Regions from separate parts of the Afifella aestuarii genome, predicted to be linked through region 1. Evidence: predicted binding sites of a transcription regulator. Region 1 holds the regulator's gene; each other region holds the start of a gene.
What was found. The regulator LexA, encoded in region 1, represses DNA repair genes until DNA is damaged. The targets are predictions, from matches to a motif close to TGTTCNNNNTGTGTTCNG.
Positions count from the first base shown of each region.

Region 2: EO094_RS11440 (glycosyl transferase family 2) is a predicted target of LexA. The motif match lies at 4,233-4,250, and genes of this name have one in related genera.
Region 3: EO094_RS06515 (putative DNA modification/repair radical SAM protein) is a predicted target of LexA. The motif match lies at 5,863-5,880, and genes of this name have one in related genera.

Region 1 covers NZ_SAUF01000005.1:485,266-492,912, forward strand. Annotated here, with positions in the region: gene EO094_RS16390 (ComEC/Rec2 family competence protein) at 1-2,090, shown strand, start outside; gene lexA (transcriptional repressor LexA) at 2,119-2,832, opposite strand; gene EO094_RS16400 (molybdopterin molybdotransferase MoeA) at 2,934-4,139, opposite strand; gene moaC (cyclic pyranopterin monophosphate synthase MoaC) at 4,136-4,618, opposite strand; gene trpC (indole-3-glycerol phosphate synthase TrpC) at 4,615-5,427, opposite strand; gene trpD (anthranilate phosphoribosyltransferase) at 5,424-6,464, opposite strand; gene EO094_RS16420 (anthranilate synthase component II) at 6,461-7,081, opposite strand; gene trpE (anthranilate synthase component I) at 7,192-7,647, opposite strand, start outside.
Region 2 covers NZ_SAUF01000002.1:649,260-656,906, forward strand. Annotated here, with positions in the region: gene EO094_RS11420 (electron transfer flavoprotein-ubiquinone oxidoreductase) at 1-386, opposite strand, end outside; gene EO094_RS11425 (uracil-DNA glycosylase) at 576-1,490, shown strand; gene EO094_RS11430 (MFS transporter) at 1,587-2,954, shown strand; gene moaB (molybdenum cofactor biosynthesis protein B) at 3,080-3,622, shown strand; gene EO094_RS11440 (glycosyl transferase family 2) at 3,629-4,120, opposite strand; gene EO094_RS11445 (PA0069 family radical SAM protein) at 4,468-5,544, shown strand; gene EO094_RS11450 (ribonuclease HII) at 5,656-6,348, shown strand; gene EO094_RS11455 (F0F1 ATP synthase subunit B family protein) at 6,511-6,996, opposite strand; gene EO094_RS11460 (F0F1 ATP synthase subunit B) at 6,999-7,571, opposite strand; gene EO094_RS11465 (F0F1 ATP synthase subunit C) at 7,642-7,647, opposite strand, start outside.
Region 3 covers NZ_SAUF01000001.1:1,389,137-1,396,783, forward strand. Annotated here, with positions in the region: gene EO094_RS06480 (sugar ABC transporter ATP-binding protein) at 1-192, shown strand, start outside; gene EO094_RS06485 (ABC transporter permease) at 189-1,148, shown strand; gene EO094_RS06490 (tagatose kinase) at 1,163-2,113, shown strand; gene EO094_RS06495 (D-tagatose-bisphosphate aldolase, class II, non-catalytic subunit) at 2,110-3,399, shown strand; gene EO094_RS06500 (NADP-dependent oxidoreductase) at 3,499-4,512, opposite strand; gene EO094_RS06505 (flavin reductase family protein) at 4,647-5,204, shown strand; gene EO094_RS06510 (HD domain-containing protein) at 5,212-5,790, shown strand; gene EO094_RS06515 (putative DNA modification/repair radical SAM protein) at 5,896-7,107, shown strand; gene EO094_RS06520 (UdgX family uracil-DNA binding protein) at 7,107-7,647, shown strand, end outside.

The DNA of each region.
Region 1 (7,647 bases):
TGGCGTCTCACACCGCGCATCTCAGAGCGCAAGCTGCTCGCGATTTCGAGGAGCGGCGCGGCTTTCTCTTTCTGGCAGTCGGCTTTTCTTGTGGCGCGGCCACCTATTTCATTTTGCCGCGCGAGCCTTTGCTTTCCGCGCTTCTGCCCGCAACCTTGACTACGGCGGGTGCCGCATGCCTCGCGTGGTGGCGCGGTGGTGGCGCCTATCCGTTGGTGTTCCTCGCCTGTTTTCTGGCCGGGATGTCCGCAGGCAAGCTTCGCGTTGAAAGCCTTCGCGCGCCGGTGCTCCAACATCCGCTGAGCACTGAAGTGACCGGCCGGGTGGTGGCTGTCGAAACCCGCGCTGAACGAACGCCGCGGGTCGTCCTCGACCATGTGCGCATTGAGCGTCTTTCGGCCGAAGAGACGCCGCACAGGGTCCGGCTCACCTTGCGCACCGATCTGCCGCCGATTGGCGCAAGGGTGAAGGGGGCGGCGCGGCTGGCACCGCTGCCGGGCCCGGCGATCCCTGGGGGCTACGATCCTGCTCGGGCGGCGTTTTTCGATGGGATCGGCGCGTCGGGTTTTGTCTTCGGCATTCTGACGGTCGTCGAACCACCGAGCGGCGTCCATGTGTTCCTGGCGATTGCGGCCATCCGCCGAGCGATCGCAGAGCGGATCACCGACGCGGTGGCAGGCCCGCCCGCCGCAATCGCGGCAGCACTTCTCGTCGGCGATCGTGGCCAGATCGCGGATGCGGACGTCGACGCTCTGCGGATCGCGGGGCTTGCGCATATTCTAGCAATTTCGGGCCTGCATATGATGCTGATCGCCGGCACGGCCTTCTGGCTCGTGCGTGCGGTGCTGGCGTTGTCGGAACATGTGGCGCTCGTTCTCCCGATCCGAAAAATTGCAGCGGCCGTCGCGCTCGCAGTCGGCGCCTTCTATTTGTCGATCTCCGGCGGAAACGTGGCGACGATCCGCGCCTTCGTGATGCTTGCGGTCATGCTTACGGCCGTTTTTCTGGATCGTCCCGCTCTCTCGCTACGCAACCTCGCGATTGCAGCTTTCGTGGTCGTCGCGCTCCAGCCCGAGAGTGTGCTCGAACCGGGGTTCCAGATGTCCTTTCTGGCCGTCGCCGCCTTGGTGGCAGCCTGGGAAGCCTGGCGCGACCGTCCGCGCCAGGATCTTGCTGAACCTGCCCGCGGGCTCTGGCGGCTTCTCCGCAGGCCTGCCGTGGCGATCGGTGCCGTCGGCTTGACCACGCTCGTCGCCGGTCTCGCCACATCGCCGTTCGCGGCTTTCCATTTCGGACGGCTCGCGTCCTACTCGCTCCTCGGCAATCTCATTGCGATGCCGCTCGTCTCGCTCATCGTGATGCCGGCGGGGCTCATCAGCCTGATTGCGATGCCGTTCGGTCTGGAAACCGTGCCGTTGACCGTCATGGCCTGGGGCATCGATCTCGTCCTCGCTTCGGCGCATTTCGTAGCGTCATTGTCGGGCGCCACCGTTATCGTCCCGCCGTTTCCCGCGATCGCGCTCATTCTGATGTGCGGCGGGCTTCTGTGGCTCAGCCTCTGGCGCTCGCAGCTGCGCCTCTACGGCGTCGCACCACTCTTGCTGGGGGCGCTGCTTGCATGGCTTCTCGGCGCCAGGCCCGACCTTCTGGTGGATGAGGCGGGGAGGGCGGTTGCTGCCCGTGACGTCGCCGGACACCTCCAAATCGTCGGTGCACGGCAAGGCTCCTTCCTTGACGATGTCTGGCGGGAGGGCGAGCCGGAGGCGGAAGCCGCGGGAACTTCAGGCTTTCGTTGCGACGCCGAAGCCTGCGTTCTGAAGATGCCCGAAGGACTGACCCTCTCGCGCGTCACCGATCCGGTGGCCTTTTCGGAAGATTGTCGTCGCGTCGAGATTATCGTCACGCAGCTGCGCGCGCCAAGAGATTGCGCGGCACGCATCGTCATCGACCGCACCGCGCTCGCCACCCATGGAGCGCACGCTCTCTTTATGGAAATCAACCCCCCGGACGGTGTGGCTCCGCACCTTGACCTTCGCACATCGCGCCCATCCATCCGGCGACCGTGGCAGGGGTCGCCGGCCCTCAGATGACGTCGAGGCCAGAAAGGCTGAGAAGCGCTCAGTAGCGGCGCAAAAGCCCTACGAGGCGACCCTGGATGCGGACCCTGTCCGGACCGAAGATGCGGGTCTCGTAGGCGGGGTTGGCAGCCTCAAGCGCGATCGATGCGCCTTTGCGGCGCAGCCGCTTCAAGGTCGCCTCTTCGTCGTCGATCAGCGCCACCACCACATCTCCGCTGTCGGCACTGTCCTGACGACGGATGACTACGGTGTCCCCGTCGAGAATGCCGGCCTCGATCATGGAATCGCCGCGCACCTCGAGCGCGAAATGCTCGCCCTTCGAAAGGAGGTCCGGCGGCACGACGATGGAATGGCTCTGATTCTGAATGGCGGAGATCGGAACGCCGGCCGCAATCCGCCCCATGACCGGGACGCTCGCGCCTCGCTCACTCTCTTCGATGGCTTCTTCTTCAGCGGGTTGGGGCGCCTTGCCGAGCCGGCCTTCGATCACGCTCGGCGTGAAGCCACGCTGCTGCGGTCGCCCGAAACTCGGATTGACCGCATCGGGGAGGCGCAGAACTTCAAGCGCGCGTGCCCGATTCGGCAGCCGCTTGATGAAGCCACGCTCTTCCAGGGCGGTGATGAGGCGATGAATTCCGGATTTCGACTTCAGATCGAGCGCGTCCTTCATCTCGTCGAACGAGGGCGGGACGCCCGATTCCTTCAGTCTTTCGTTGATGAAGAGCAGAAGCTCGAGCTGCTTCTTTGTCAGCATTGCCGTCCCCTCGCGATGCGAGTCGCGTCTCGTGTACAAATCACGAACGCACACTACCTGTTCATGGCGTGTTCCACAAGTCTTGGGGGCCCTGCGGGAGGTTACGAGAGGGCTTGCGCGAGATCGATGACGGCAACCACATCGCCCGCCCGGGCCGCCGGAGCAAAGGGAGGGCGAATGATGAGGGCGTCCGAACGGGCAAGCGTCGCAAGAAGAGACGAATCCTGCTCGTCAGCGACCGTGACGGCTGTCCGCCCCTGCCACTCAACGAAGCGCGCCCGTAGATATTGCTGGCGGTTGCCGACCTCAGGCAACGCTGCTGCGAGCGGCAACAGGCGCGTTGGCTCGCCGCCTTCGGCGCCCTGCATCGCCCCGATAAGAGGCTTCAGAAAGACGAGTGCGCAAATGAGGGCGGAGACGGGGTTTCCGGGCAGGCCGAGCACCCGGGTGCGCCCGAGCGTACCAAACATGACCGGTTTGCCCGGCCGCATGGCGACGCGCCAGAAATCGACCTTGAGACCTTGTTCGGAGAGCGCCGGTTGGACGAGATCGTGGTCACCGACCGAGGCGCCGCCGATCACCACAAGGATATCGGCGTCCGCCGCGCCTGCTGCAGCATCGGCAATCGCCTGTTTGTCGTCGACGGCGACACCAAGATCCCGTGCGAGACCGCCACAGGCGGAAACCATCGAGGCAATCGCCACGCCGTTCGAAGAGACGATCTGATCTGGGCCCGGCTCTTCTCCGGGTTCGACGAGTTCATCGCCGGTCGAAAGGATGGCCACGATTGGCCTCTGGCGTACCGGAACGATTGCATGGTTCATCGCTGCGGCAAGCGCCGTTTCGCGGGTTCCGATCCGGCGTCCGGCATGAAGAAGCGTCTCGCCCTCCCGGAAGTCGAAGGCCGCGGCGCGTATGTGCCGGCCTGCCGCCACCGGCTCCAGAACCTCGATGCGGTCGCCGTCGGCGCCGGCGTTTTCCTGAATGAGGATGGCATCGGCCCCGTCGGGGACAGGCGCTCCGGTGAAGATGCGAACCGTCTCCCCCATGCCGAGAGTTCCGGCAAAATGGGAGCCCGCGCGTGCTTCGCCGATCTGGCGCAGCCATGCGCCTGAGGGCGTATCCTCAGCGCGTACGGCATAGCCATCCATCGCAGACGCACGGAACGGCGGTTGGTTACGTCTCGCTGCAAGATCGCGCGCAAGCACCCGGCCGCGTGCTTCCGTCAGGGGGACACTCTCTTCCCCGAGACGCGTGACGCCTTTGAGCATGCGGGCAACGGCATCCGCGACGGAAATCAGGCTCATCGGTCGGAACGCCAATCGCCGGAAGCGCCGCCGCTCTTCTCCTCCAGGCGAATGTCGCCAATCGTCATGGCTCGATCGACGGCCTTCGCCATGTCGTAGATGGTGAGACAGGCGACGGAAACCGCTGTGAGCGCTTCCATTTCAACCCCCGTCCTGGCATCCACGCGTGCCATCGCACGCACCAGAAGCCCGGGAAGCTCCTCCTCGGGCAGAATATCGACGGCGATCTTCGACAAAGCCAGAGGGTGACAGAGCGGGATGAGATCGGAAGTGCGCTTGGCCGCCATCACGCCGGCAATACGCGCCGTCGCGATGACGTCGCCCTTCTTCATGTCGCCCTCGCGAATGAGGCGCAATGTCTCCGGCGCCATGCGAACGCTTCCGCTCGCGACGGCGATGCGCGTCGTCACCGCCTTGTCTCCGACATCGACCATTTCCGCGCGCCCATCGTCGGAAAGATGGGTGAGGTGATCTTTCATTCGGCGGCCTGCGAAGCCGGCGAGGCGAGGAGCCGGCGGGTTGCCTCGGCCACGTCGTCGGAGCGCATCAAGCTTTCGCCGACGAGGAAGGCGTGGATGCGGCAGGCTTTCAGGCGAGCGATATCCGCAGGCGAAAAAATACCGCTTTCTCCGACGATTAGCCGATCTTCCGGAATCAGTTTCGCAAGCCGTTCGGAGGTCGCCAGGTCGGTGTGAAAACTGCGCAGATCCCGGTTGTTGATCCCGATCATTGGCGAAGCCAGGGTGAGCGCGCGCTCGAGCTCCGGCTCGTTATGGACTTCGATAAGCACATCCATGCCGTATTCGAAGACACTGTCTTCGAGGGCTTTTGCTTCATCGTCGGAGACCGCAGCCATGATGATCAAGATGCAGTCGGCCCCCCAGGCGCGTGCCTCAGCCACCTGATAGGGCGTGAACATGAAGTCCTTGCGCAACGCCGGCAGGGAGACGGCCGCGCGTGCCGAGGTCAGGAATTCTGGCGCCCCCTGGAAGGACGGGGCATCGGTCAGAACGGAAAGACAGGCGGCGCCGCCGTCCTGATAGGCTTGTGCAAGTTCAGGCGGATTGAAATCCGGCCTGATCAATCCCTTCGAGGGACTCGCTTTTTTTATCTCGGCGATAAGGCCGGGCTGGTCCGCCTCTGCCTTGCGACGCAGAGCGGCCAGAAAACCGCGTGGCGCTTCCTGATCGGCGAAGCGGGCTTTGAGCTCCTGAAGCGGGATGGCAGCCTCCGCGGCTTCGATCTCTTGCCGCTTGTAGGCTTCGATTTTCTTGAGGATGTCGTTCACGAGGCTGGCGCCGCTTCGTTGGAGACACGCAGGAGCGCTTCGAGCGCAGCTTTTGCCTTGCCGGAATCGATCGATTCCTCGGCCATGTCGGCGGCTTCCTCGACGAGCTCGGACTTGCCAGCGACGATCAAAGCGGCCGCCGCATTGGCGACGACCACATCGCGGTAAGGACCGAGCTCACCGTCGAGAAGATCGCGCAGGGCGGCCGCGTTTTCCTCTGCCGTGCCGCCTTTCAGATCCTCCGGCAGCGCTTCTTTGACATCGAAATCCTGCGGATGGACCTCGAAGGTGCGAACATGCCCTTCCTTGAGCTCCGCGACATAGGTGCGTCCGGTGGTCGACACCTCGTCGATGCCGCCGGCATCGCCATAGGTGCCGTGCACCACCCATGCCGTTTCCGCGCCGAGATTTTTTAGCGCGTTGGCAATGGGTTCGACCCATTCCTTGGAGTAAACCCCGAGCATGTAGCGCTTCACCTTGGCCGGATTTGCAAGGGGTCCGAGGATGTTGAAGATCGTTCGCGTGCCGATTTCGACACGAGAAGGACCGACGTGGCGCATGGCGGCATGATGGTTTGGCGCGAACATGAAGCCGATGCCGGCCTCGCGGATACAGCGTGCGATCCCTTCGGGCTTGAGATCGACATTGACGCCGAGTGCCGTTAGGCAGTCGGCGGCGCCCGAGCGTGAGGAAAGGGCGCGGTTGCCGTGCTTGGCGACAGGAACGCCGACACCTGCAACGACGAGCGCTGCACCTGTCGAGATGTTGTACGTGCCGGAGGCATCGCCGCCCGTGCCGACGATATCGATGGCGCCTTCGGGAGCCTCGACCGGCGTCATGCGAGAGCGCATCGATGTGACGGCGCCGGCGATCTCCTCGATCGTTTCACCGCGCACTCTGAGGCCCATCAAGACGGCACCGATCTGTGTCGGCGTCGCTTCGCCCGACATCATCACGTCGAAGGCCTGCTGCGCTTCGGCTTCGCTCAGGCTTTCACGATTGGCCAGCTTGGCAATCAGTGGCTTGAGATCGCTCATGAGAGCACCTTGGGGCTGGCGTCTGCCGCGCCCGTCGTCTGACGGAAGCTTGCGGCGAGCTTCAGGAAATTGTCCAGGATGCGATGACCGTGTTCGGAGGCGATGCTCTCGGGGTGAAACTGCACCCCGTAGACCGGATGAGACCGGTGCTGCACGCCCATGATCACGCCATCGGCTGTATGCGCCGTCACCTCGAGGCTCTCCGGCATGCTCTCCGGCAAGATAGTGAGAGAGTGATAGCGGGTCGCCTGGAACGGTCCGTTGATGCCGTGAAAGACGCCCGCGCCCTCATGTTCGATGAGGGACAGCTTGCCATGCATGAGAGACGGTGCGCGCACCACTTCGCCGCCATAGGCCTGACCAATCGCCTGATGGCCGAGGCACACGCCGAAGATCGGCATGTGGCCGTTCGCCTTCTTGATCAAGTCCAGCGAAATGCCGGCTTCGTTCGGGGTGCACGGGCCGGGAGACAGAATGATGCCTTCGGGCTTTGCCGCGAGCACATCTTCCGTGGACCATTCGTCATTGCGCAGAACCTTTGTCTCGGCGCCGAGTTCGCCAAGGTAATGCACGAGATTCCAGGTGAAAGAATCGTAATTGTCGATGACGATGAGCATGGGCGGCTCGCGTTTGTCTGTCATCTGCACGGATTAGGCGGGGAGGGCGCGGCGGTCAAGAAACGCCGCGCCGCACGGATGCAAGTGGCCGCTCAGATGCCGGAGAGGCGCTATTGTCCGCGGCCGGCCTGGTTGGCGAAGCGGCGCGCCTCTTCTGCCGCCCGAAACAGCGCCTTTGCCTTGTTGACGCATTCCGCCTGTTCTGAATCCGGATCGGAATCGGCGACGATCCCGGCCCCTGCCTGAACATAGATGGTGTCGTCTTTGACGACCGCGGTTCTCAAGACGATGCAGGTATCCATGTCACCGTCGGCCGTGAAATAGCCGACGCAGCCGGCGTAAGGACCGCGCTTCGATTCCTCCAGCTCGTCGATGATCTGCATCGCCCGAATCTTTGGTGCTCCCGAAACGGTGCCGGCCGGAAACCCGCCCGCGAGGGCATCGATCGCGTCGCAATCCTTGCGCAGATCGCCTTCCACGTTGGAGACGATGTGCATCACCTGGCTGTAATGCTCGAGGAAAAATCTGTCGGTCACGTGCACCGAACCGATCTCGGCGACCCGCCC
Region 2 (7,647 bases), on a different contig from region 1:
CGCGCCGCGAGCCATTGGGTCAGCCGTCCGAGTGAGCCGATGTAGCTGCCATGGTTGTTCATGAGCTTCGGCATCAAAATGTTCGGCAGCTTCGTGGCGCCTTTCTCAGTCAGATAGAGAAAGCGGTCCTCGGTGACATGCGTCGTCAGCGGGCGGTCCGGATCGTCGCGCCAGTCGGGGATGAGTTTGTCGAGGCCGATCGGGTCGATGACCGCGCCGGAAAGAATATGGGCGCCCACCTCGGAGCCCTTTTCCAAGACCACGACGGAGATTTTCTCGTCGAGTTCCTTCAGGCGGATGGCCGCTGCAAGTCCTGCCGGTCCAGCTCCGACGATGACAACGTCGTATTTCATGCTCTCACGTTCGGGCGTCTCGGCGGCTTCCATTCTTTTCTCCAGATGAGAGTGGGGGCCCAAGGGATAAAACGTCGTCCCGCTCAAATTCAATGCAAACCCGCTTCGTCTCGTCTGTCCATGGCGCAAGCGGCACTTCTGCGAGCTTTGAGCGTGGCGGGTTGACGCGTTGCGGGCAAGCCTCCTCTTCCGCCCCGGCGCGCATGATGGCAGAAAGGTCTGGTGAGCCCGCTTTCGCCAGATATCCCTCTCGCCCCCCTCAAGGAGCTTTTGCGCTTCTATCTTGAGAACGGCGTCGATTGTGCCGTGGAAGAGGCGGGCGTCGACCGTTTCGAAGAAACCCGCGAGAGGATGGCTGCCCGCGAGATGGCGGCCCGCCAGGCGCCCGCGCAGCAACAGGGCAGACCCGCCGGGGCGCAACACCGTGATGACGGGGCGCGGGCCCCTGCCGAGAGGCCGCGCCGGAGCGAAGCGCGCTCGCAGCCGCCGGCAGCGCCGCCGCCCGTCGCCCCAGCGGCCCTTCCTTCGGAAGAGGCGGTGATGGCCGCCCGTGAAGCCGCCCGCAGTGCGGCATCACTCGAGGAACTGCGCGAAATTCTGGCGGGCTTCGATGGGTGCAATCTGAAGCGGACGGCAACGCAGCTCGTATTCGCCGATGGCAACCCCGAAGGTCGGGTGATGCTGGTCGGCGAAGCGCCTGGCCGCGACGAGGATCTGCAGGGCCTGCCCTTCGTCGGGCGTTCAGGACGCCTCCTCGACCGAATGCTGGCGGCAATCGGGCTCGATCGCAGCGGCGTCTATATCGCCAACACAATTCCGTGGCGGCCGCCCGGCAACCGCGATCCCTCGCCGATGGAGAGGGCGATCTGCCGGCCCTTCATTCAGCAGCAGATCCGTCTCGCCGATCCCGATTTCTTGATCCTTCTCGGCAATGCCGCCGCCAAGGAAATGCTCGACACCACGATGGGCATCACGCGGCTGCGCGGTCGTTGGATCGATTTCGACACAGGGGCCCGCCAAGTCCGTGCCATGGCGACGTTTCACCCGGCCTATCTCTTGCGCAATCCGCTGCAGAAAAAGCTCGTCTGGCGCGATTTGTTGACTTTGAAAGCCGCCCTCGAAGAGTCTCAAAACTGATCAGCTGACAAGCTGTCGCAAAGCGTGAACACGGGAGGGCTTGACCGTTGGCGACGCACAGGGTTACCGGCGGCTCGCGGCAATTCGGCGTCCATCATGGCCAGGCAACTTCTTCCTATCGCTGCGCTCTTATTGAGCGTGGCCTTCTTGCTCACTGCGAACGGTTTGCACTCCATCCTGCTGCCGATCCGCGGCGGCTTGGAGCATTTTTCGACATTCTCGCTGGGCCTCGTCGGGACGGGCTGGGCAGTCGGCTTCGTCGCCAGCTGTTTCATGGCGCCGCGCATCGTCCACCAGGTTGGCCATATCCGCGCATTTGCCGCCTCCGCAGCGGCCGCGGCGGTCATCGTTCTCTTGAATGCGATGATCGTGACGCCGCTGTCGTGGATCCTTCTGCGCATCTTCTCCGGCTTCGTGCTCGCGGCCTGCTTCATGATCATCGAAAGCTGGCTGAACGAACGGGCGACCAACGAAAATCGCGGTATGATTTTCGGCATCTACATGACGATCACCTATGTGGCGATCGTCGTCGGGCAGATGCTGGTGGCGATCGGTGATCCCGCCCGCGACACGTCCTTCATGGTCGGGGCGATTTTCTTCTGCCTGGCGCTTTTGCCTTTGTCGCTGTCGCGCGCGGCCGTTCCCCAACCGCTGGCCGGCGTCACGCTCGATTTGAAGCGGCTTTTCCAGAATTCGCCGGTCGGCTTCGTGGCGACGCTTCTCGTCGGCGTGGCGAACGGTGCTTTCGGCACGCTTGGGCCTTTGTTCGGTTTTCAGATCGGCCTTGGTACGGCGCACATCGCCACCTTGATGAGCATCGCCATCATTGCCGGCGCGCTCATCCAGATGCCGGCAGGCAGGCTCTCCGACCGCATCGACAGACGTTTCATGATCGGCGGGGCCGCACTTCTTGCCTCGATCATCGGCATGGGGATAGCCGTCTTCGCGCCACACAATCCGATCGTGCTCAGCCTCGCTTTCGCGCTTTATGGCGGCACCTCCTATGCGCTCTATTCTCTCGCCGTCGCCCACGCGAACGATTTTGCAAGCGACCTGTCCTTCGTGCAGGTGTCCTCGGGCCTCCTGCTTCTTTACGGCATCGGCACGATGGCCGGCCCGCTCGTCGCCTCCGGCACGATGGAAACCTTCGGGCCGGAAGGGCTCTTCGTCACCACGGCCGTCGCTCATTTCGCCATGGCGGTCTTCTCGGTCTACCGCACGACCCGCCGCGCCCCGCCGCCGCAACATGAGCGCGAGACCTTCTCCGCCGTGCCGAGCCCGCGCATGCTGACGCCGCAGACGGCCGTCCTGCAGCCCGATCCAGAAGAGCTGCCGCCGGCGCCCGAACCCGAGGAGGCGTCTGAAGCGGACGTGGCACAGGAAGGTGGCTCCGACGACGCGCCCGGGGAGACGACGAGCGAGGCGAGCGGGGAAAAGACGAAAGAGACGGACGCGACCTCCTGACGAGGCCGCGCCTCGCGCTCGGGGCGTGAGGCGTGCCCGCAGGATCTCAAAGCGCCGCCCCCTCTTGACGGGGAGGCGTTGCGCCTTCTCTGGACTCACTCTGTGTTTCGAGCGCGGGAGATGGAATGACGCAAAGCGGTGACGAGCGGGCCTTCATTCCCGTCAAGATCGCGGTGCTGACGGTGTCGGATACCCGCGCGCTTGCCGATGATCGTTCCGGTGACACGCTCGAAGAGCGTATTTGCGACGCCGGCCACGTTCTCGCCGGGCGCGACATCGTTCGCGACGATATTGAGGACATCCGCAAGCGTGTTCAGGGCTGGATCGCCGATGATGCGATCGATGTGATCATCACCACGGGCGGCACCGGCTTTACGGGCCGCGACGTCACGCCGGAGGCGCTCGAGCCCCTGTTTGAAAAGCGCATGGACGGCTTTTCAGCGGTCTTCCACCGCATTTCCTATGACAAGATCGGCGTCTCAACGATTCAATCTCGCGCCACCGCAGGCGTGGCGAATGCGACCTACATCTTCGTTCTTCCGGGCTCGCCCGGGGCGTGCCGCGATGCCTGGGATGGCATCTTGAAGAGCCAGTTCGATTACCGTCACAGGCCGTGCAATTTCGTCGAGATCATGCCGCGGCTCGACGAGCATCTGAAACGCGGCTGAGGCCTCTCAGGCCGGCGGCGCCATCCGCGCGGAAAGGCGTTTGGTGGACTGGCCGCGGGCAAGAGCTTTGAGGTCGTCCGCGCCGGCCGCCGCCATATCGGCCTTGCGCATGAGCACGCCGCGGCGAAGCGGTTCCTCCCGCTCCAGAAAACCGAAGAGCGTCTTGCGCTTACCGGCGAGGGTGAAGCTTGCGGCCCCGCGGCCTGGCTCTTCCATCCACTCGCGAACCGCCGTCATCCAGCCGTCGAGCGGGCGGGCGCCCCCTTCCATCAGGAGAAGCCACTCGCCGCGCGACGCGGTGATCGCCTCTGTGAGAGCTTCGCGACCTATGAGTTCCGCGCCGGCAGCATCCGCCACCGCTTCGATCTCTTCATCGTTGGGCGCGCCGACGACGTAGGCGTCGCGCACCAGACCCTCGACCGCCGCCGGGACGAGGGCGGTGAGGCTGCGCGCCAGATGCTGCGCATCGTTGGGCGCGGAAAGAAGCACGGTGATCATGCTGGTTTGCTAGCGAAATCCGGCTCTTAACCCAACAGAAAGGTAACTGTTTCGTTAAGGCGGATCGTCCAATCCCCGGCTTCCTCGTTTCGCCTAGGAATAAAGTCACCTTTGTTCTTGTAATGTTCCTATGTTCGCGCTATATTCTCACCATGCCTGAGCCGAGCCCCACCTTCACCCCGCCCACACCCCACACCCCAAGGGGCGGTTCCGCAGCAGCCGCAAAGCGGAACGCCGCGTCCTCTGCGTCGTCACGGTTTCGCGCAGAACGCGATGCGGCCTGGGTGGCGCTCGGCCAGGCAAACTCGGCCTCCGAAGATGGGTGGGAAGTCGGGGGGACCGAACAGATCTCCACCGCGCTGCGGCCGCTTGTGCGGCGCGGCCGCGGGGCCGTCTCCAACGAGACGGGCCGTTACGAGAAACAGACGCGGCAGATCGTCGACGATGGCTGGGACAGCCTCGACGAGCTGCCCCGTCTGCGCACAGAGGTGACGATCGAGCGGCCGCGCAAGATCATCACGCGCAATGCCTCGCCCGACATTTCCTTCGACCGGTCCATCAATCCCTATCGCGGCTGCGAGCACGGCTGCGCCTATTGTTTCGCCCGGCCAACGCACGCGTATATGGGCCTGTCGCCGGGGCTCGACTTCGAGACGCGGCTCTTCGCCAAACCGGATGCGGCGAAGCTTCTGGAGAAAGAGCTCGCCGCGCCGGGCTACGAGGTGCGTCCGATCGCGATCGGCACCAACACCGACCCTTACCAGCCGGTCGAGCGCCAGTATCGGATCATGCGCGATGTGCTGGAGGTCCTTTCTGCCGCCAATCATCCGGTCGGCATCGTCACCAAATCGGCGCTCGTCCTGCGCGATCTCGATATCCTCGCGCCGATGGCGGAGAAGGGGCTCGTCAAAGTGGGCCTCTCCGTGACGAGCCTTGACCATAAGCTGTCGCGCCTGATGGAGCCCCGGGCTTCGACGCCGGCGAAACGGCTTGAAGCGATTTCAGGCCTGAGCGAAGCCGGCATTCCTGTCTCGATCATGACGGCGCCGATCGTGCCTGCCATCAACGACAATGAGATCGAGCGCCTTCTCGAAGCGGGCGCGGCGGCAGGCGCCACCTCAGCCGGATATGTGTTGTTGCGGCTGCCGCTCGAAGTGGCGCCGATCTTCAAGGAATGGCTCAAAGAGAATTTCCCGGACCGAGCCGAACATGTTCTGTCGCTGATGCGCTCCATGCGGGGCGGCAAGGATTATGATTCGGCCTGGCATGAGCGCCAGCGGGGTAGGGGGCCTTACGCCTGGCAGATCGGTCGCCGCTTCGAACTGGCGGCGAAGCGCCTGCGGTTGAACGAGCGGCGCTACGATATGCGCACGGATCTGTTCTCTCCGCCGGTGCCGGTCGGCGGTCAGTTGAAGCTCTTCTAGGCGTCACCGCTGCCGAGGGCTCAAAGAAGCCTGTGTCCGAAGGTGGAAAGCGCGGCGTCGTGGGCAAGCGCCCGGCTTGCATCGGGAGTAGCCGCGGCCTATCGGCGGTCCATGTCGGCGACAAAGACGATTCGTAAACCGAAAGCTCCGAAGCAGGGCGCTGCAAAATCAGCCAAGGCCTCCGGGGCTGCCGGCCCGCATCTCCAGGCCGAGACGCGGCTGCTGCTTGCTGGCTACCGTCGCATCGCGGGCGTCGATGAGGTCGGCCGGGGCCCGCTCGCCGGCCCGGTCGTGGCTGCCGCCGTGATTCTCGATCAGGAAAACATCCCGGTCGGCATCGACGATTCCAAAGCGCTCACCGCATTGCGCCGCCAGGAACTCTACGAAGAGATCCTCGGCTGTGCCGATGTCGCCGTCGCCTATTGCTCGACGGCCACCGTCGACCGCATCAACATCCGCAATGCGGCGCTTCTTGCGATGGCGCGTGCCCTCAGAAGTCTGCCGCAACCCGCCGACGCGGTTCTCGTCGACGGCCGCGACAAGGTGCCGAACATCGATCTGCCGTGCGAGGCGCTGATCGGTGGAGACGCCTCCTCGCTGTCGATTGCTGCAGCCTCGATCGTGGCCAAGGTGTCACGCGATCGGATGATGGCGCATTGCGACGGGGTGTTTGCAGGCTACGAGCTCGGCTCCCATAAGGGGTACGCGACGCCGGCCCACAGAGCCGCCCTGACGCGGCTCGGGCCGTGCCGACTCCACCGGGCGAGCTTTGCGCCCATCGCGGCGCTCCTCGCCGGCAAATAGGCCCGGCAATATTGTAGAGAGCAGAGCCGCGAAGAGGGCGGGCCACCGCGCTCAACCACGCGCTGCCCGGCGAGGTCCCGCCTGTCTGTCGGATAAACTGTCGGCCGAAAAAGAAAAAGGCGGGCCGAGGCCCGCCTTTTGTCGTCTCTTTGTCGAAGCTGCTCAGTGCCGCTTCAAGCCCTCGATGGAGCTGTTGATCAACCGCTGACCGACCGCGCCCTCGTTCTGTTCAGCGAGGATCTTTGCGGAGGCTGCGACGGCCACATCGACCGCCCGTGCCTTCACGTCGCTGACTGCCTGGGCCTCGGCCTGAGCGATGCGCTGTTCCACACCGCGCGTGCGCCGCTCGATATATTCCTCGAGCCGCTGTTTGGCTTCGGCGGCGTGGGCTGCCGCTTCGTTTTCGGCGAGCGCCACGATCCCGGCCGCCTCTTCCTCGGCCTCCTGGCGGCGGCGCTGATATTCGGCCAGAAGCGCCTGCGCCTCTTCCCGCAGGCGCCGAGCCTCGTCGAGCTCGTGCTGGATCTTCTCCGAGCGCTTGTCGAGCGCGGCCGTCATCATCTTCGGCACGCCGAGATAGATCATGATGCCGAGGAAGGTGAGAAGGCCGATGAAGACCCACAGCGAAGCTAGGCTGGTTGCGTCCATCGTTATCTCCGCTCGTTCATGGCTGCGGAGACGGCTGACCCGACATCCGCATCTGCCGGAGCTTCACCGGACAGGGTCTCAACGAGCGCCTCGGTCGTCTCCTTGGCGATCGCGTCGACTTCGGCGAGAGCCTTGTCGCGCACCTCGCCGATACGTGCTTCGGCGGCCTGCAGCTTCTCTTCGAGCTCCGCCTCGGCCTTGGCCCGTTCGTCCTCGACCTCGGCTTTCGCCTTGTCTCGGGCGTCCTGGGCAATGCCGTGAGCGCGCTGCCGGGCTTCGGCGAGCGCCTGCTCGTAGGCCGCGATCGCCTCGTCGCTCTCCCGCTTCAGCTTTTCGGCCTCTGCGAGATCGTCGGCGATGCGGTCGTGCCGCTCCTCAAGGATGGTGGCAATGCGTGGCAGCACCATCTTGCTGAGCAGGTAATAGAGCAGGCCAAAGAAGACCGCGAGCCAGATGAGCTGCGAGAGATACGTCGACGGATCGAAAGGCGGAAACGCGCCATGGGCCGAATCCGCGATTTCGGTATGTTCCGCCGCCGTTTCCGCGGCCGTCTGAGCGAGTGCCGTTGTTACCACGTGCTCTTCTCCTCAAGCCGTTCGGCCGCCGGTGGCGTGTGCCTCCGGCGCGCCGTCTTCGCTGTCTGGCTTAGAC
Region 3 (7,647 bases), on a different contig from region 1:
ATCTACCGGATTATCCGGCAATTGGCCGCCGATGGGGCCGCCATCCTGATGGTGTCTTCCGATCTGCCGGAAGTGCTCGGCCTCTCCGACCGGCTCGTCATCATGCACGACAAGAAGGTCGCCAACATCCTCGACGGGGAGGGGCTCACGCCTGAGACCGTCATGACCTACGCCGCAGGAATGCAATCATGAAGAGCTTCGTCTCGAAATTCACCTCGGCGCCGGCCGTTCGCGAATATGGCGGCATCGTCGCTTCGCTGATCGTGCTCTGTGTCGTCTTTTCGGTGCTGAGCCCGCGCTTTCTCGTCTTCTACAATCTGCTCAACATCGTGCAGCAGGTGTCGGTGGTGGCGGTGCTCGCCTTCGGCATGACCTATGTCATTCTCCTCGGCGAAATCGATCTCTCTGTCGGCTCGATCCTGGCGGTCGCCGGAATGGTGGCAGCGCAATGTTTCGCGATCGGTTTGGGCTTCTGGCCGACCCTCGGACTGACGCTTTTGTCCGGCGCGATCATGGGGGCCTTCAACGGCGTGCTCGCGGCCTATCTGTTGCTGCCGTCGTTCATCGTGACTGTGGCGACGATGGGGATTTTTCGCGGGCTCGTATCGCTGCCGACGGGCGGCCTGCCGGCGCCGATCAACAACGATGCCTGGCTTGCGATCGGGGCTGAGAACTGGCTCGGCCTGCCGATCATCATCTGGATCGTGCTGGCGCTCTTCGCCTTCAATTTCGTGCTTCTCGCCAAGACGGTGTTCGGGCGGCGCGCCTATCTCGCGGGCGGCAACAAGGAAGCGGCGGTCTATTCCGGCATCCGCGTGAAGCGCATCAAGGTGATCATCTTCACCATTTCCGGCGTGATGGCGGCCGTCGGCGGCATCCTTCTGTCGTCGCGTCTCGGCTCGGCGCAGACCAATGCCGGTCTCGGCTACGAGCTCGATGCGATCGCGGCTGCCGTGCTCGGCGGGACCAGCCTTGCCGGCGGCGTCGGCACCATGGTCGGCACGCTTCTCGGCGCGCTCATCATCGGCATCATCAACAACGGCATGAGCCTTCTGTCGGTGCCGTATTTCTACCAGCTCATCGTCAAGGGCCTCGTCATTCTGCTGGCGGTGTGGATCGACGTGCGCTCCAAAACCAACCGCGGCTGAAGCCCGCTCATCTCATGAAGAAGATCGTTACCATCGGCGAAGTGCTCGTCGAGATCATGGCCGAGGAGCGCGGCAACGGCTTTCTGGAGCCGATCACGCTCGTCGGCCCATTCCCTTCCGGTGCGCCCGCCATCTTCATCGATCAGGTCGCAAAACTCGGCCAGCCTTGCGGCCTCATCAGCGCCGTCGGCCCGGACGATTTCGGCACCGTGAATCTGGAGAGGCTGAGGGCGGACGGGGTCGATGTCTCCGCCATCGCCGTCATCCCCGATGCCGTCACCGGCTCCGCCTTCGTGCGCTACCGCGAGGACGGCAACCGCGATTTCATCTTCAATATCCGGCACTCGGCCTGCGGACAGGTGAGCCTCGATCAGGGCGCCGAAAAGATGCTGCGCGCGGCGGACCATCTGCATGTGATGGGCTCGTCGCTCTTCTCCGACGAGATCATTTCCTTGATCCGCACCGCGGTCGAGCGGGTGAAGGCGAAAGGCGGCAGCGTCTCCTTCGATCCCAATATCCGCAAGGAGATGCTGGATTTTCCGGGCATGCGGGAGGCGCTCGTCCATATCTTCGAGAATGCCGACATCTTCCTGCCGAGCGGCGACGAGCTCTTCCTCTTCACCGAGGCGAAGGAGGAGGCGGCGGCGATCGAGGAAATCCTGACGCGCGGCACGAAAGCCGTGGTCATCAAGCGCGGCAGTGAAGGGGCGAGCTATTTCGACGCCTCGGGTGAGACGCGCGTGCCGGCGTTTTCCGTCGATGAGATCGATCCGACCGGGGCCGGCGACAGTTTCGGTGCCACCTTCGTGACCTTCTGGCTGCGCGGCGTCTCGCCCGAAGACGCGCTGTTGATGGCGAATGCGAGCGGGGCGCGCGCCGTCGGCGTCAAAGGGCCGATGTCGGGCACATCGACAGGCGCCGAGCTTCAAGACTTCATCGAACGACACAAAGGCATAAGGGCATGAGCACGGCCTATCTGGCGAGCCTGCCAAGGCGGCATCAGGCACATGAGAATGTCGGCATTTCCTCCATCTGCTCGGCGCATCCGATGGTCATCGAGGCGACGCTACGCCATGGCCTCAAGAGTGGCGGCCCGGTCCTGATCGAGGCGACCTGCAACCAGGTCAATCACGAGGGCGGCTATACCGGCATGACGCCGGCGGATTTCCGCCGCTTCGTCGAAGAGATCGCCTCAAAGGTCGGTTTCGACACGAGCCGGCTCATCCTTGGGGGCGACCATCTCGGTCCCAATCCCTGGAAAAGCCTTCCGGCCGAAGAGGCGCTGGGCAAGGCCGAGGCCATGGTGGAGGCCTTCGTGAAGGCCGGTTTCACCAAAATCCATCTCGATACCTCGATGGGATGCGCGGGCGAAAGCGTGGCGCTCGCTGACGAGGTGACGGCGGAGCGGGCGGCGCGGCTTGCCGCCGTATCGGAAAGGGCGGCGAAGGCATCGGGCTTCGATCTTCCTGTCTATGTCATCGGCACGGAAGTGCCGATCCCGGGCGGGGCGATGGAAGAGATCGAAGAGCTTGCCGTCACCGATCCGGAAGCGGCACTCGCCACCGTCGAGGTGCATCGTGCGGCTTTTGCTGCGCGTGGGCTCGAGGATGCGTTCGCTCGCGCCATCGGCGTCGTCGTGCAGCCGGGCGTCGAATACGGCAACGAGAACATCGTTTTCTACGACCGGGCGAAGGCGGCCTCGTTGAGTGCGGTCCTGTCGAAGATGCCGCAATTCGTCTTCGAGGCGCATTCGACCGATTATCAGCCGGTGGAGCTTCTGGCGGGCCTGGTCGACGATGGCTTTCCGATCCTGAAGGTCGGGCCGGCGCTCACCTTCGCCTATCGCGAGGCGCTTTACGGGCTCGATCAGATTGCGGTCGAGCTCGACGGGCTTTCGCCTGAAGAGACGCTGAAGCACGCGATGGAAGAGGTGCTCGTCGGCGATCCGCGCGAATGGGCGAAATATTACCACGGCAGCGACGCGGAGAAGCGCATCAACCGCCATTTCAGCTATTCCGACCGCATCCGCTATTACTGGCCGCAGCCGAAGGCCGTTGCCGCGGTGACGACGCTCCTGACGCGCCTCAAGGGCCGGCAATTGCCGCTGCCGCTCATCAGTCAGTATCTCGGCGCGCTCTACCCGGCGGTGGCGGACGGACGGCTTGCGGCGACGCCCGAGGCCCTGATCCTTGCCAATATCGAGCGCGTCGTGTCGACCTATGCCGCGGCGGCGCGCACACCCGCGGTGTGATTTTTTCAGGCGTTGCGGTCTCGGCCGTCACGTCTTTCCGTGATGACAAAGCCCCCGCCGCGGCGGGGGCTTTTTTCGTGATGGCGTGTTTTCGTCGGCTCAGGCGACTTTGACGATCAGCTTGCCGAAATTCTTGCCTTCCAGAAGGCCGATGAAGGCGTCGGGCGCCTTGTCCAGTCCTTCGACGATATCTTCCTTGTAACGGATGCGTCCGTCCGCGACCCAGCTGCCCATTTCCTTGATGAAGTCCGGCATCTGATCCTTGAATTCCGTCTGAATGAAGCCGCGGATGGTGAGGCTCTTCGTCAGGATATCGCGCATCAAGCCCGGCAGCTTGTCCGGGCCTTCGAACGGGCCGGTGGCGTTGTATTGCGAGACGAGGCCGCAGACGGGCATGCGCGCATAAAAGTTGAGAAGCGGGCGCACGGCCTCGAAGACGGCACCGCCGACGTTTTCGAAATAGACGTCGATGCCGTCCGGGCAGGCGGCCTTCAGATCCTCCGCGAATGTTTCGGAGCGATGGTCGATCGCCGCGTCGAAGCCGAAGTCTTCCGTGAGCGCCCGGCACTTCTCCGGTCCGCCGGCGATGCCGACGGCACGTGCGCCCTTGATTTTTGCGATCTGGCCGACGGCGGAACCTACAGGGCCGGTCGCCGCGGCGACGACGACCGTTTCGCCTTCCTTCGGCTTTCCGAGCGTGAGAAGCGCCGAATAGGCGGTGAAGCCCGGCATGCCGAGGACGCCGAGGGCGGTCGTCACCGGTACCTTCTCGGGATCGAGTTTGCGCAGATGAGCGGCTTTTGCGACCGCATGTGTCTGCCAGCCGGAATAGGAGAGGACCATATCGCCGAAGGCAAAGTTCGGGTCGCGGCTTTCCACGACCTCCGCCACGGTGCCGCCTTCCATCACGGCGCCGACCTCGACCGGGGCGGCGTAGGATTTTGCCGCGCTCATGCGCCCGCGCATATAGGGATCGAGCGAGAGGTAACGGATCTTGAGGAGGACTTCGCCCTCCTTCGGCGCCGGCACGGACGCGGTCTCCGTGCGGAAATTCTCTGGCGTCGGCCGGCCCTCGGGGCGTGACGCGAGGAGTATCTGCGTGCTTTCTGTCATGGAATGAACCTGATTGAGATGTGAGTGGATGTGTTGCTGCATCTATGCCGCATGCGTGCCTTGGCGAGGCCTCACCGGGTCTCAGACGGCATTCGGCGGTGGGATGGAGCCATGCCATTTCGGAGAGGCAGAAGATGACGGCGGTGAAGAAAATCGATTTCGACGTGTCGGATGTGCGGCGCTATCTGGAGCCCGGGCCGGTCGTGCTCGTCTCGTCCGCCCATCAAGGCGAGCACGACATCATGACGATGGGCTGGCACACGATCATGGAATTCTCGCCCTCGCTCGTCGGCTGCATGATCTCCGCCGGCAACCATTCCTTCGAGCTCATCCGTGCGAGTGGCGAATGCGTCATCAATCTGCCGACGACGGCGCTCACCGATACCGTCGTCAAGATCGGCAACACCTCCGGAGAACGGATCGACAAGTTCAAGGATTTCGGCCTGACGGCCGAGGCGGCCGAGATGGTGGGCGCCCCGATGATCGGCGAATGCCACGCCAATTTCGAATGCCGGCTGTTCGAGGATGCGCTCGTCGGGCGCTACAATTTCTTCGTCTTCGAGGTGGTGAAGGCGCATGTGGCGCCGGAGCCGGAACATCCTGAAACGCTGCATTACAAGGGCGGCGGCATCTTCATGGTCTCTGGCGAAATCATCGACAAGAGCGCGCTCTTCCGTCCGGGCATGCTGTGAGGGGATGATGAGGCAGGAGGATCTTTCCGGCGCCCTCGATTTTCTGCGCGCGGCGGAGCGGCTCAAGGACACGTTCCGCTCCGGCTTTACGGCGGAGGGACGGCCGGAGAGCACGGCCGCGCACACCTGGCGCCTCGCCCTGATGGCGATCGTTTTCGAGAAGGATCTCGGCGACATCGACTTCGGCCATCTTCTCAAGATCTTGATCGTGCACGATCTCGGCGAAGCGCTGTCGGGCGACGTGCCGGCGGTTGCGCAGATGCCGGGCGAGGAGAAGGCCGCGCAGGAGCGCGCCGATCTTCTGCAACTGACCGCGCCGCTCGACCCGGCACGGCGGCAGGCGATCCTCCATCTCTGGGAGGAGTATGAGGCGGGGGCGACGCCGGAGGCGCGGCTCGCCAAGGGGCTCGATAAGCTCGAGACGATCCTTCAGCACAATCAGGGGCTTAACCCGCTCGACTTCGATTATCGATTCAATCTCGATTATGGGAGGCGCGCGACCGACGCTCATCCTTTGCTTCAAGAGATCCGGGCGGTGCTGGACGCGGAGACGGAGGCGCGTGCGGAAAATTCTCGAGTCGATTGAGGTCGATGGCCTGAACTTCGGAGATTGTGATTCAGACAGACTGATTCAGCCCGGGCGCCACATAAGCCCGTTGCGAACAAAAGAAGAACATGGCATCATCCCGGCATGGATGAGAAGCTCGCAACCAAGCTCGGCATTCTGGCGGACGCGGCAAAATATGACGTGTCCTGCGCCTCGTCGGGCGCGCCGAAGCGCAAGGCGGGGAAGAACGGGCTCGGCGCGACGGCGCCGTCCGGCATCTGCCACGCCTTCACGCCGGACGGGCGCTGCGTCTCGCTTCTGAAAATCCTTCTGACGAATTACTGCCTGTTCGACTGCGCCTATTGCATCAACCGGCGCTCCTCGAACGTGCCGCGGGCGCGTTTCTCGGTCGAGGAGGTGGTGCGGCTCACGCTCGAATTCTACAAACGCAACTATATCGAAGGCCTCTTCCTCTCCTCCGGCATTGCGCGCTCGCCCGACCGGACGATGGAGGAGATGATGCGGGTGGCGAAGACGCTCCGGCGCGTCCACGGCTTTCGGGGCTATATCCATCTCAAGGCCATTCCGGAGGCGAGCCCGTGGCTGATCGAGGAGGCGGGGCGGTACGCTGACCGGTTGTCGATCAATCTGGAGCTTGCGAGCGGGGCGAGCCTGAAAGCGCTCGCGCCGGAAAAGAACGACCGGACGATCACCGAGGCGATGGGGCAGATGCATGAGCGCATCTTGGAGGCGCGCGACGAGCGACGGCGTTTCTCGCCCGCCGGGCAGAGCACGCAGGTGATCGTCGGGGCGGATGATGTGAAGGATGCCGCGATCATTCGCGCGAGCGCCAGGCTCTATGACGATTACGCGTTGAAGCGGGTCTATTATTCCGCCTTCAGCCCGATCCCCGAGGCGAGCCTGCTTCTGCCGGCGAAGGCGCCGCCGCTTCGCCGGGAAAACCGGCTTTATCAGGCGGACTGGCTGATGCGGTTTTACGGGTTTTCGGCCGACGAGGTCGCGGAAAGCGGCGAGGACGGCATGCTGGCGCTCGATGTCGATCCGAAGCTTGCCTGGGCGCTGAAGCATCGCGAGCGCTTTCCCGTCGACGTCAATCGCGCGGAGCGGGAGATGCTTTTGCGGGTGCCGGGGCTCGGGCAGAGGGCCGTGGAGCGTATTCTCACCTCGCGCCGGCACCAGAAGCTGCGACTTCCAGATCTCGCGCGGCTGACGGCGGGCCTGAAACGGGCGCTGCCGTTTCTCGTCACGCCGGACCACCGGCCCGTCTCCCTCATCGACCGGCTCGATCTGCGGCAAAGGCTCGCCGAGCCGGCCCAGCAAATGAGCCTGTTCTGATGAGCCGCGTGCGCATCGATATGAAGGCGGGGGCGGATCTCGACGGTTTTCGCCGGGCGCTGCGCATCTTCGTGCGCGACCGGGTCGCGCCGGACGATGTCGTCTTCGCGGCGGAGGGTGTGCAGGATCTCTTCGGCGCGCCGCTTGCCGGAGAGGCGCCGCCGGTCGTCTTGCCGCGCGCCGTGACACGGCTCATCGCCGATGTCGTCTGTCACCGCGACCACGAGCGCTATGGGCTTCTCTACCGGCTCGTGTGGAGAATTCTGAAGGGCGAGCGCGGGCTCCTCGAGGTGGCGAGCGATCCGCTCGTCTACCGTCTTGCGCGCATGCAGCAGGAGGTGCGGCGCGACATCCATCATATGCATGGCTTTCTGCGCTTTCGCCGTGTGGTGACGGAGGGAGGCGTGACGGAGGGCGAGACTGAGAGCTCTGGCATCGAGGAAAAAGAACGCTTCGTCGCCTATTTCGAGCCGGTGCATTTCACCTTGGCTGCGGCCGCGCCTTTTTTCGCCGAGCGTTTCGCCAATATGGCCTGGTCGA